Regions from separate parts of the Marinobacterium iners genome, predicted to be linked through region 4. Evidence: predicted binding sites of a transcription regulator. Region 4 holds the regulator's gene; each other region holds the start of a gene.
What was found. Region 4 encodes sigma-54, which starts transcription at its own class of promoters, with help from an activator protein. Its sites were predicted from a motif close to TGGCACNNNNNTTGCTNT; they were not measured.
Positions count from the first base shown of each region.

Region 1: the regulator sigma-54 is predicted to act here: its motif matches at 875-892, upstream of glnK (P-II family nitrogen regulator).
Region 2: the regulator sigma-54 is predicted to act here: its motif matches at 1,553-1,570, upstream of CFI10_RS11940 (ammonium transporter).
Region 3: the regulator sigma-54 is predicted to act here: its motif matches at 1,101-1,118, upstream of fliE (flagellar hook-basal body complex protein FliE).

Region 1 is NZ_CP022297.1:3,927,095-3,929,277, forward strand. It holds gene CFI10_RS18470 (YifB family Mg chelatase-like AAA ATPase) at 1-349, opposite strand, end outside; gene CFI10_RS18475 (accessory factor UbiK family protein) at 379-666, opposite strand; gene glnK (P-II family nitrogen regulator) at 966-1,304, shown strand; gene CFI10_RS18485 (ammonium transporter) at 1,351-2,183, shown strand, end outside.
Region 2 is NZ_CP022297.1:2,473,190-2,475,372, forward strand. It holds gene CFI10_RS11935 (FKBP-type peptidyl-prolyl cis-trans isomerase) at 1-113, shown strand, start outside; gene CFI10_RS11940 (ammonium transporter) at 167-1,378, opposite strand; gene rlmKL (bifunctional 23S rRNA (guanine(2069)-N(7))-methyltransferase RlmK/23S rRNA (guanine(2445)-N(2))-methyltransferase RlmL) at 1,611-2,183, opposite strand, start outside.
Region 3 is NZ_CP022297.1:565,631-567,813, reverse strand. It holds gene fliF (flagellar basal-body MS-ring/collar protein FliF) at 1-563, opposite strand, end outside; gene fliE (flagellar hook-basal body complex protein FliE) at 594-959, opposite strand; gene CFI10_RS02740 (3'-5' exonuclease) at 1,155-1,784, opposite strand; gene CFI10_RS02735 (DUF294 nucleotidyltransferase-like domain-containing protein) at 1,790-2,183, opposite strand, start outside.
Region 4 is NZ_CP022297.1:686,819-689,001, reverse strand. It holds gene lptB (LPS export ABC transporter ATP-binding protein) at 1-401, shown strand, start outside; gene CFI10_RS03345 (RNA polymerase factor sigma-54) at 453-1,958, shown strand; gene hpf (ribosome hibernation promoting factor) at 2,010-2,183, shown strand, end outside.

The DNA.
Region 1 (2,183 bases), 810 kb from region 4:
CCGCACCGGACAGCGCCAGCTCACCGATCATTTCGGTTGCTTCGCTGCCCTTCCAGCGCTTCAACTGGCCGGATGCCAGCAGGATACCCACGGCAATCGCCAGATCATAACGGCCACCTTCCTTGGGCAGATCAGCCGGTGCCAGGTTGATGGTGATACGGCGCTGAGGAAAGTCGAATCCGGCCGTAATAAGGGCACTGCGTACCCTTTCACGGCTTTCCTTGACCGCCGTTTCCGGCAGACCAACGATCGACATTGAGGGCAGGCCACCCGACAGATGCACCTCAACGGTGACCGCTGGCGCCTCGATTCCGAGCTGGGCTCGGGTATGAATAACAGCAAGTGACATGACACGATCCTTGTGTCGCTGGAAAGGGTTCAGAGTTGAGTATCGTTATCCGTCGCTGCCGGAGCAGGGTTCTCCACCGACGGTTCAAGTGCCGCCAGGCGCTGCTCAAGCTGTTCAAGCTTATCGCGAGTGCGCATCAGCACCGCCTGCTGTGCTTCAAACTCATCCCGGGTTACCAGATCCAGTTTGGCAAAGGTTCCCTGCAGCATGCTGCGCACCTGGCTTTGCAGCTCTTGCTGACCGGGAAGGTCCGGGCGTCCGGCCAGCAGCTGGCTAAACTGGCCGGAGAGGCTATCGATCAATTTCTGGTGGATCATCCGGGGCTCCTGCACAAGGTTGCATCTCAATGCCGCTACTATAAACCAGATCGGCCTCGGCGTCAGATTCCAGAACGTGCACCAAAAGAGCACTTGCACCAAACCAGTGCATAAAAACAGACCTGTATCACCCGCATATCATTCGAAAATGCCCTTTCAGTCCTCAATACAAATCGCAACCTTCTGTTTTAAAAAGATAAAAACAAATTGGCACAAGCTTCGCTTAGTCAGTACACACGGCCTGACAACCCGCTCCCGAGGACGCAGGCCTTATGAGTACTGAGAAGAGGACCCAAAACATGAAACTGATCTCAGCCATCATCAAACCGTTCAAGCTCGATGATGTTCGTGAAGCACTTTCGGAAATCGGTGTGCAGGGCATCACCGTCACCGAAGTGAAAGGATTTGGCCGTCAGAAAGGTCATACCGAACTCTACCGCGGCGCAGAGTATGTGGTCGACTTCCTGCCCAAGGTTCGCATTGATGCAGCCGTAGCAGATGACATTGTCGATCAGGTACTTGAGGCGATATCCAAGGCAGCTCAGACCGGCAAGATCGGCGACGGCAAAATCTTCGTCACCAGTCTGGAGCAGGTGATCCGCATCCGCACCGGCGAGTCCGGTCACGACGCGCTCTGAACCTGCCTGACAATCGACGTTTTTTATCTCTCTGGAGGATAAAACAATGGAAGAACTACTCAATGCGACAGCCGGGGATTTGACCCAGCTGAAATATGCGGTCGATACCTTCTACTTCCTCATGTGCGGTGCACTGGTGATGTGGATGGCGGCCGGTTTTGCGATGCTGGAAGCGGGCCTGGTGCGTGCCAAGAACACCACCGAGATTCTGACCAAAAACATCGCGCTCTATGCCATCGCCTGTACCATGTACCTGCTGTGTGGCTACTACCTGATGTACAGCTCTGACGAAGGCGGCATCATTCCAAGCCTTGGCGCCCTGATCGGCGACGAGAACGGTGTTGATGCGGTGTTGGCCGGTGGCGATGATGCGCCCTACTACTCAGCCCGCTCCGACTTCTTCTTCCAGGTAGTGTTCGTGGCTACAGCCATGTCCATCGTCTCCGGTGCTGTTGCAGAACGCATGAAACTCTGGGCATTCCTGGCCTTCGCTGTGGTCATGACCGGTTTCATCTACCCGACGTCCGGCTACTGGACTTGGGGTGGCGGTTTCCTGAGTGAAGCGGGCTTCTTCGACTTCGCTGGCTCCGGCATCGTACACATGGCAGGCGCCTCCGCTGCACTTGCTGGTGTATTGGTACTGGGAGCTCGTAAAGGCAAATACGGCAAGAACGGCGAGATCAATGCGATCCCGGGTGCCAACCTGCCGCTGGCCACGCTGGGTACCTTCATCCTGTGGCTGGGCTGGTTCGGCTTCAACGGCGGTTCCGAACTGAAACTGTCTGATGTGGGTGAAGCCAACGCAGTCGCTCAGGTCTTCGTGAACACCAACGCAGCTGCTGCCGGCGGTGTAATTGCAGCCCTGATCCTGGCCCGCCT
Region 2 (2,183 bases), 1.8 Mb from region 4:
CGCTGGCAGGCCAGACGTTGAGCTTTGACGTAGAAGTTGTTGAAGTACGTGAAGCATCTGAAGAAGAACTTGAGCACGGTCACGTTCACGGTGCCGGTGGACACCAGCACTGAGTTCGGAACTCAGCACTGATCAGGATGCCCGGCCATGCCGGGCATTTTTGTTTTCAACGATCGTCAGATGTTGCTTCAATCTTGTGAATACTCAAATCCGCGCCATTGAACTCTTCCTCAGCAGTCAAACGCAGACCCACCAATGATTTGATGGCACCATAGACCACCAGACCACCCAGCACTGCAATCACAACCCCAAGCAGAGATCCAAGCAGCTGTGAAACCAGGCTGACACCGCCCAGCCCACCCAGTGCTTCACTGCCAAAGATACCGGCGGCAACGCCTCCCCAGACACCACACAAGCCGTGCAACGGCCACACCCCCAGCACGTCATCGATCTTCCAGCGGTTCTGTATCAGTGTAAACGTCCACACAAACAGCGCACCGGCCACACTACCGACCACCAGAGAGCCCAGTGGGTGCATCAGATCAGATCCGGCACAGACAGCCACCAGACCCGCCAGCGGGCCATTATGAATGAAGCCCGGGTCATTGCGCCCCGCAATTAGCGCACTCACGATACCGCCAACCATCGCCATCAGACTGTTCATTGCCACCAGACCGGACACACCATCCAGCGTCTGAGCCGACATGACGTTGAAACCGAACCAGCCAATACACAGAATCCAGGCACCCAGTGCCAGAAACGGAATATTCGACGGCGGGAATGCAACCAGCCGCCCCCCCTTGTAGCGACCATGACGTATGCCCAGCAACAGTACTGCAACCAGTGCCAACCACCCACCAACACCGTGCACCACAACAGAGCCGGCAAAATCATGGAACGGTGCCCCGAAGCGCTCCTCCAGCCAGGCCTGAACACCAAAATTACCATTCCAGGCAATACCCTCGAACAACGGATATACCAGCCCAACGACCAGAGTTGAGGCTATCAAGAACGGCCAGAAGCGACCCCGCTCGGCAATTCCACCCGAGATAATGGCAGGAATCGCAGCGGCAAAGGTCATTAAAAAGAAAAACTTTACCAGCTCATAGCCGCTGTCGCGGGATAGCACGGCAGCACTGTCATAGAACGTGATTCCGTAGGCCAGCCAATAGCCTACGAACAGGTATGCCAGCGCTGAAAAGCCAAAATCACTCATGATCTTGGCCAGTGCATTGACCTGGTTCTTGCGACGTACCGTTCCCACTTCAAGAAATGCAAAGCCGGCATGCATGGCAAATACCAAAACGGCGCCCAACAGGATAAACAGAGTATTGGCACTCTGCGACAGCTGCGAGATTGCACTGCTGATGGATTCCACTCGATCCCCTCCGTCTGTTGACGGATGCACCATCAAGAGGCAACTGCACCGCAATACAGCACCGCTTGAATCAACACCCGAAGTAAGTTGAATGGCTCAGACGGCGTGGTGACTGGGCTTACGCACCAATGTGTACAATTTGCACCAGCGCCGTGCAGAGCATTGGTGCAAAATCAAGCAGTTTTTGTGCCAGTTCAGTGCAGTCGGGCGATAAAAGCCCCGTGGCAGTGCATCAGCGACGATGACGAATTTCAAAGCAACTGTGAATTCTGGCGTTGCGCTTGAAGTCCGGGTCCAGTGTTTGGGCCGTAATATCCCGGATTTCAAAGTCCGCCAGCGCCTCACGATCGATACTGAAACGGCGGTAGTTATTGGAGAAAATCAGCAGACCATCATCACGCAGCAGCTGCATCGCACCCTTGATCAGCTGCACGTGGTCTCTCTGCACATCCAGCACATCATCCATCCGCTTCGAATTGGAAAAAGTGGGCGGGTCCATGAAGATCAGATCATAGCGATTATGGTGTGGCTGCTGCAGCCACTGCAGGCAGTCCGAGCGGATCAGCTGATGTTGCGCCTTCGGCAGGCCATTCAGCTCCAGGTTGCGCCGAGCCCAGTCCAGATAGGTCTGAGACAGGTCCACACTGGTGGTACTGCGTGCCCCGCCCACACCGGCATGTACGCTGGCACTGGCGGTGTAGCAGAACAGATTCAGCATATCCTTGCCCACCGCCAACTGCTGCACTTTGAGCCGAGCCGGGCGATGGTCAAGAAACAGACCGGTATCGAGATAATCGTGCAAATT
Region 3 (2,183 bases), 120 kb from region 4:
AGCGTGCGCCCGGAAAACATTTCGATAAATACAGAGGCACGCGGCTTGCGCTGATCACGTACAAAAACAGACTCTTTCGGCAACGCGAGATGAACACGGGCAGAACGTACCGCAAGCAGGCTGCTGATGGTACGCGCCAACTCGCCTTCCAGCCCACGGCGGAAGCGAGCATTCTCCATGAACTGACTGGTCCCCAGCCCCTGTTCCTGTTCCAGCAGCTCAAAGCCTACCGTCTTGTCAGCGGTAAAACCTTCAGCGGCCAGTTTTAGCCGCGCTTGATGCACATGCTCCTGCGGCACAAGAATTGCCCGGCCGTCAGCGTCAAACTTGTACGGCATGTTATACAGCCGTAACTGTTCAATCACTTCATTGGCATCGGAAAAGTTGAGATTGGAAAACAGCACCCGATAATCCGGCTTCTGTGACCAGAGCACAACGGCAAAGCCGATGGCGATGCTGGCAGCCAGCCCCACCATCAGACCCAGCTGGCGCAGGATTCCCAGGCTGTTAAAGCCGGTCATCAAACTGCCCTTGCTGTTAAGTTGTGCCGGTGTGTTATCCATTCAACCCTGACCGTGTAAAACCTGAAAACATTAAATCGGCATCTTCATGACATCTTCATACGCCGTTACCAAACGATTACGCACCTGAGTCATAGCCTGAAACGAGACCGAAGACTTCTGAGCCTGAATCATGACCTGCGGCAGATCCACGCCAGGATCGCCCCGCTCATACGCTTCACGCAGCCGTGATGCTTCCGACTGGTGTTCATTGACCTTATCCACAGCCCCTTTGAGCAGCGTCGCAAAACTGTTGCTTTCGGTCTTGCTGATCCCCGGCGCACCAATACCTTCGGCCCTAAGATCCAGCATTTCGACCGGACGCGGCCCCTGCTGCACCTCTGACTTGATCGCGCGCATCTGTGACAGAAGGCTGTTGATATCAGCTCGTTCAATCATGCAGAGCTTCCTCCCGGACGGCAATATTTTGACATTATAGAGACTAACCCTCCCGCTTCAAGCTGCAATCACGCCAGAGTTGACAATATCCTGACGCCAATTGAGCCTGACAAGGGTCATGCTGTTACTGCTTAACTCTATAATGCAAAAAGCGGGCCATATAGCCCGCCGGGGAACCTGACGTTAATGCATGCCCTAGTATCGTCCTTCTGGCGATTCACCGTAGCGCAGCCGTACATACATCAGCGCTACCGTGATGGCATCTCCCAAAGCTGTGTGCCGCTCAAGGATGGGAATATCCAGTTTGCCTGCAATGGTGTCAAAGCGCAGGTCGATATTACCCCCCACATGCTTCCACTTGATGATGTCGTGATAGACGTGGGAAAGCTCAACAGCCTTGTTGGGCAGGCCGAAACCGTACTTGGGGCGGATAAACTTGTCCAGCATGCGAATATCAAAATTGACGTAGTAACCGAGAATGGGACGATTGCCGACGAATTCGAGCACCTTTTCCAGAGCCTCGTCCAGCTCGATGCCATCCGCCAGATCGCTGGCTCTGATCTTGTGGATTTTGATGGAATCACCGCTGAGGCTGGCCGGAGGCTTCAATTTAAGGTCGAGACGCTCACTGGTAATCACTTTACGCCCTTTGATGCGCACAGCTCCGATCGACAGTATTTCGGCCTTTTTCACATCAAGACTGGTGGTTTCACAGTCAAGTGACACGACTTCGTCACCCTTGTAGGCTTCGAACAGATGCGCCCAGGGCCCTTCCCTGTGCTCACGTTTCTCTTTCAGACGCCGTATTGAGCGCGGAATGATCATCTACATCAGCCTCCCAGGTGGTAACGCATTGTCAGGTGCTTTTTGAACCCTTTCACCACATGCAAGGCATCACGCAGCAGTTCCCGCTCAAGCTTGTTCAGCTGCTGCAGGTCGATCATGTTTGGGGTTGGATCGGCTCCATCAGGACTTTCTTCGGCACGGCGGATCTGCTGCCGCAGACGCAGCTGAATAAACAGCGCCAGCGCTTCCGATAAATCACGGCCATGCTGTTCCTGCATCTGGCCACTTTCCATCAGCGCCTCAATGCGCTGGAAAGTATTCGTCTTGAGGATGCGCTGTTCAAGCGCGATGGTACGGACACCATGCACAATGGGGAAAATCCCGCCTTTCTTGATATCCAGCTGCCCCTTGTCCTTGAGGTTGCCGAAGAAGGTAAGT
Region 4 (2,183 bases):
TGAACACCTCTGATCGTAAGGCATTGCTGGAGCAGCTGCTGGAAGAGTTCCACATTACTCACCTGCGCAATAGTCTGGGTATGGCCCTGTCTGGCGGAGAGCGTCGACGTGTTGAAATCGCACGGGCCTTGGCAACCGAGCCTGACTTTATCCTGCTGGACGAACCCTTTGCCGGCGTTGATCCAATCTCGGTCAGCGATATCAAACAAACCATTCGCCACCTACAGTCTCGCGGCATTGGCATTCTGATCACCGATCATAACGTGCGCGAGACACTCGACATCTGCGAACGAGCATATATCGTAAGTGAAGGGGGGATACTCGCACAGGGCACACCGGCCGAGATCCTGGCTAACGAACAGGTTCGCCGTGCCTATCTGGGCGAGCAGTTTTCCCTTTGATCCTGAGTCGTCAATCATGTACATCCACTCCGTCCACCTGGCAGCTCTGATATGAAGCAATCGTTACAACTCAAGATCGGCCAGCATCTGACGATGACACCCCAGTTGCAACAAGCAATACGTCTGCTGCAACTGTCAACGCTGGACCTGCAGCAGGAGATCCAGGAAGCCCTGGAGAGCAACCCACTGCTGGAAGTCGAGGAGGAACTGGACAGCGCCGAAGAGACCCAGACTGAAGCCCGTGATGATCGTCACGACGCCTCTGCCGACAGCCTCTCTAACGACACCGCTGACGAGGACAGCTGGGACGAAAACGCACTGGAAGAGCGCTGGAATGATGAAATCCCTCGTGAACTGTCCACCGACAGCAACTGGGATGATACCTTCCAGCACCAGAGTACACCCGGTCCTGCCCGTGATGATGACTGGGAACCCGGTGATAACGATTCGGCCGAAGACAGCCTTCAGGATCACCTACTGTGGCAGCTCAACCTGACCCCCATGAGTGACCCTGACCGTATGGTCGCCATGGCCCTTATCGATGCTGTCGATCCGGATGGCTATCTACGCACGGACGTAGATGAAGTTCTGGAACACTTCACCCGGAGCGAACCCCAGCTGTTTGCAGATGCCGAGCCTGAAGAGATTGAAACGGTACTGCACCGCCTGCAACAGTTTGACCCGCCCGGTGTCTGTGCACGAGACCTGAGCGAATGTCTGCAGATACAGCTGCGCCAGCTGCCTGAAAATACTCCGATGCTGAAAGAGGCATTACGCCTGGTACGCGATCACCTGGGTCTGCTCGGCAATCATGACTATCGTACCTTGATGCGCCGCATGCGCCTGAAGGAAGAGGCCCTGCAACAGATCATCAGTCTGATCCAGTCGCTTAATCCAAAACCGGGCACCAGCATCAGCAGTGAACAGTCAGAGTACGTTATACCCGATGTTGTGGTGCGCAAGGTGCAGGGGCAGTGGAATGTAAGCCTGAACTCAGAGGCATCCCCCAAGCTGCGTATCAATACCGACTATGCTGATCTTATAAGACGGGCCGACAACAGCGCTGACAACACCTATCTGAAAAACCATCTACAGGAAGCGCGCTGGTTTCTGAAGAGCCTGCTGAGTCGCAACGAAACCCTGCTCAAGGTCGCCACCGAGATCGTGGCCCGCCAGATCGATTTTTTCGAGGAAGGTGAAGAGGGTATGAAGCCGATGGTTCTGCATGACATCGCTGAAGCCGTAGAGATGCACGAATCAACCATTTCCCGTGTCACTACCCAGAAATACATGCATACGCCCCGAGGCATCTTCGAGCTGAAGTATTTTTTCTCCAGCCATGTGAGCACGTCAGACGGAGGCGCTGCCTCCTCTACCGCCATTCGTGCCTTGATCAAGAAGCTGATCAGCGCGGAGAATACCGCAAAACCACTCAGTGATAACAAGATAGCCGACCTGCTGAAAGAGCAAGGATTTAACGTAGCCAGACGCACAGTGGCAAAATATCGTGAAGCGATGAACATTCCGCCTTCTAATGAGCGCAAGCGTCTGGTTTAATGAGACTACAGGCACGCCGGAAGAACGTGCTTTATGACGAGGAGAAAACCTATGCAGATCAACATCACTGGCCATCACGTCGAACTGACTGACGCCCTGAACGAATATGTACGTACCAAGTTCGACCGACTGGAACGCCACTTCGATAACATCACCAATGTACAGGTCACCCTCAGTGTCGAGAAGCTGCGCCAGAAGGCCGAAGCCGATATCCACCTGGCCGGA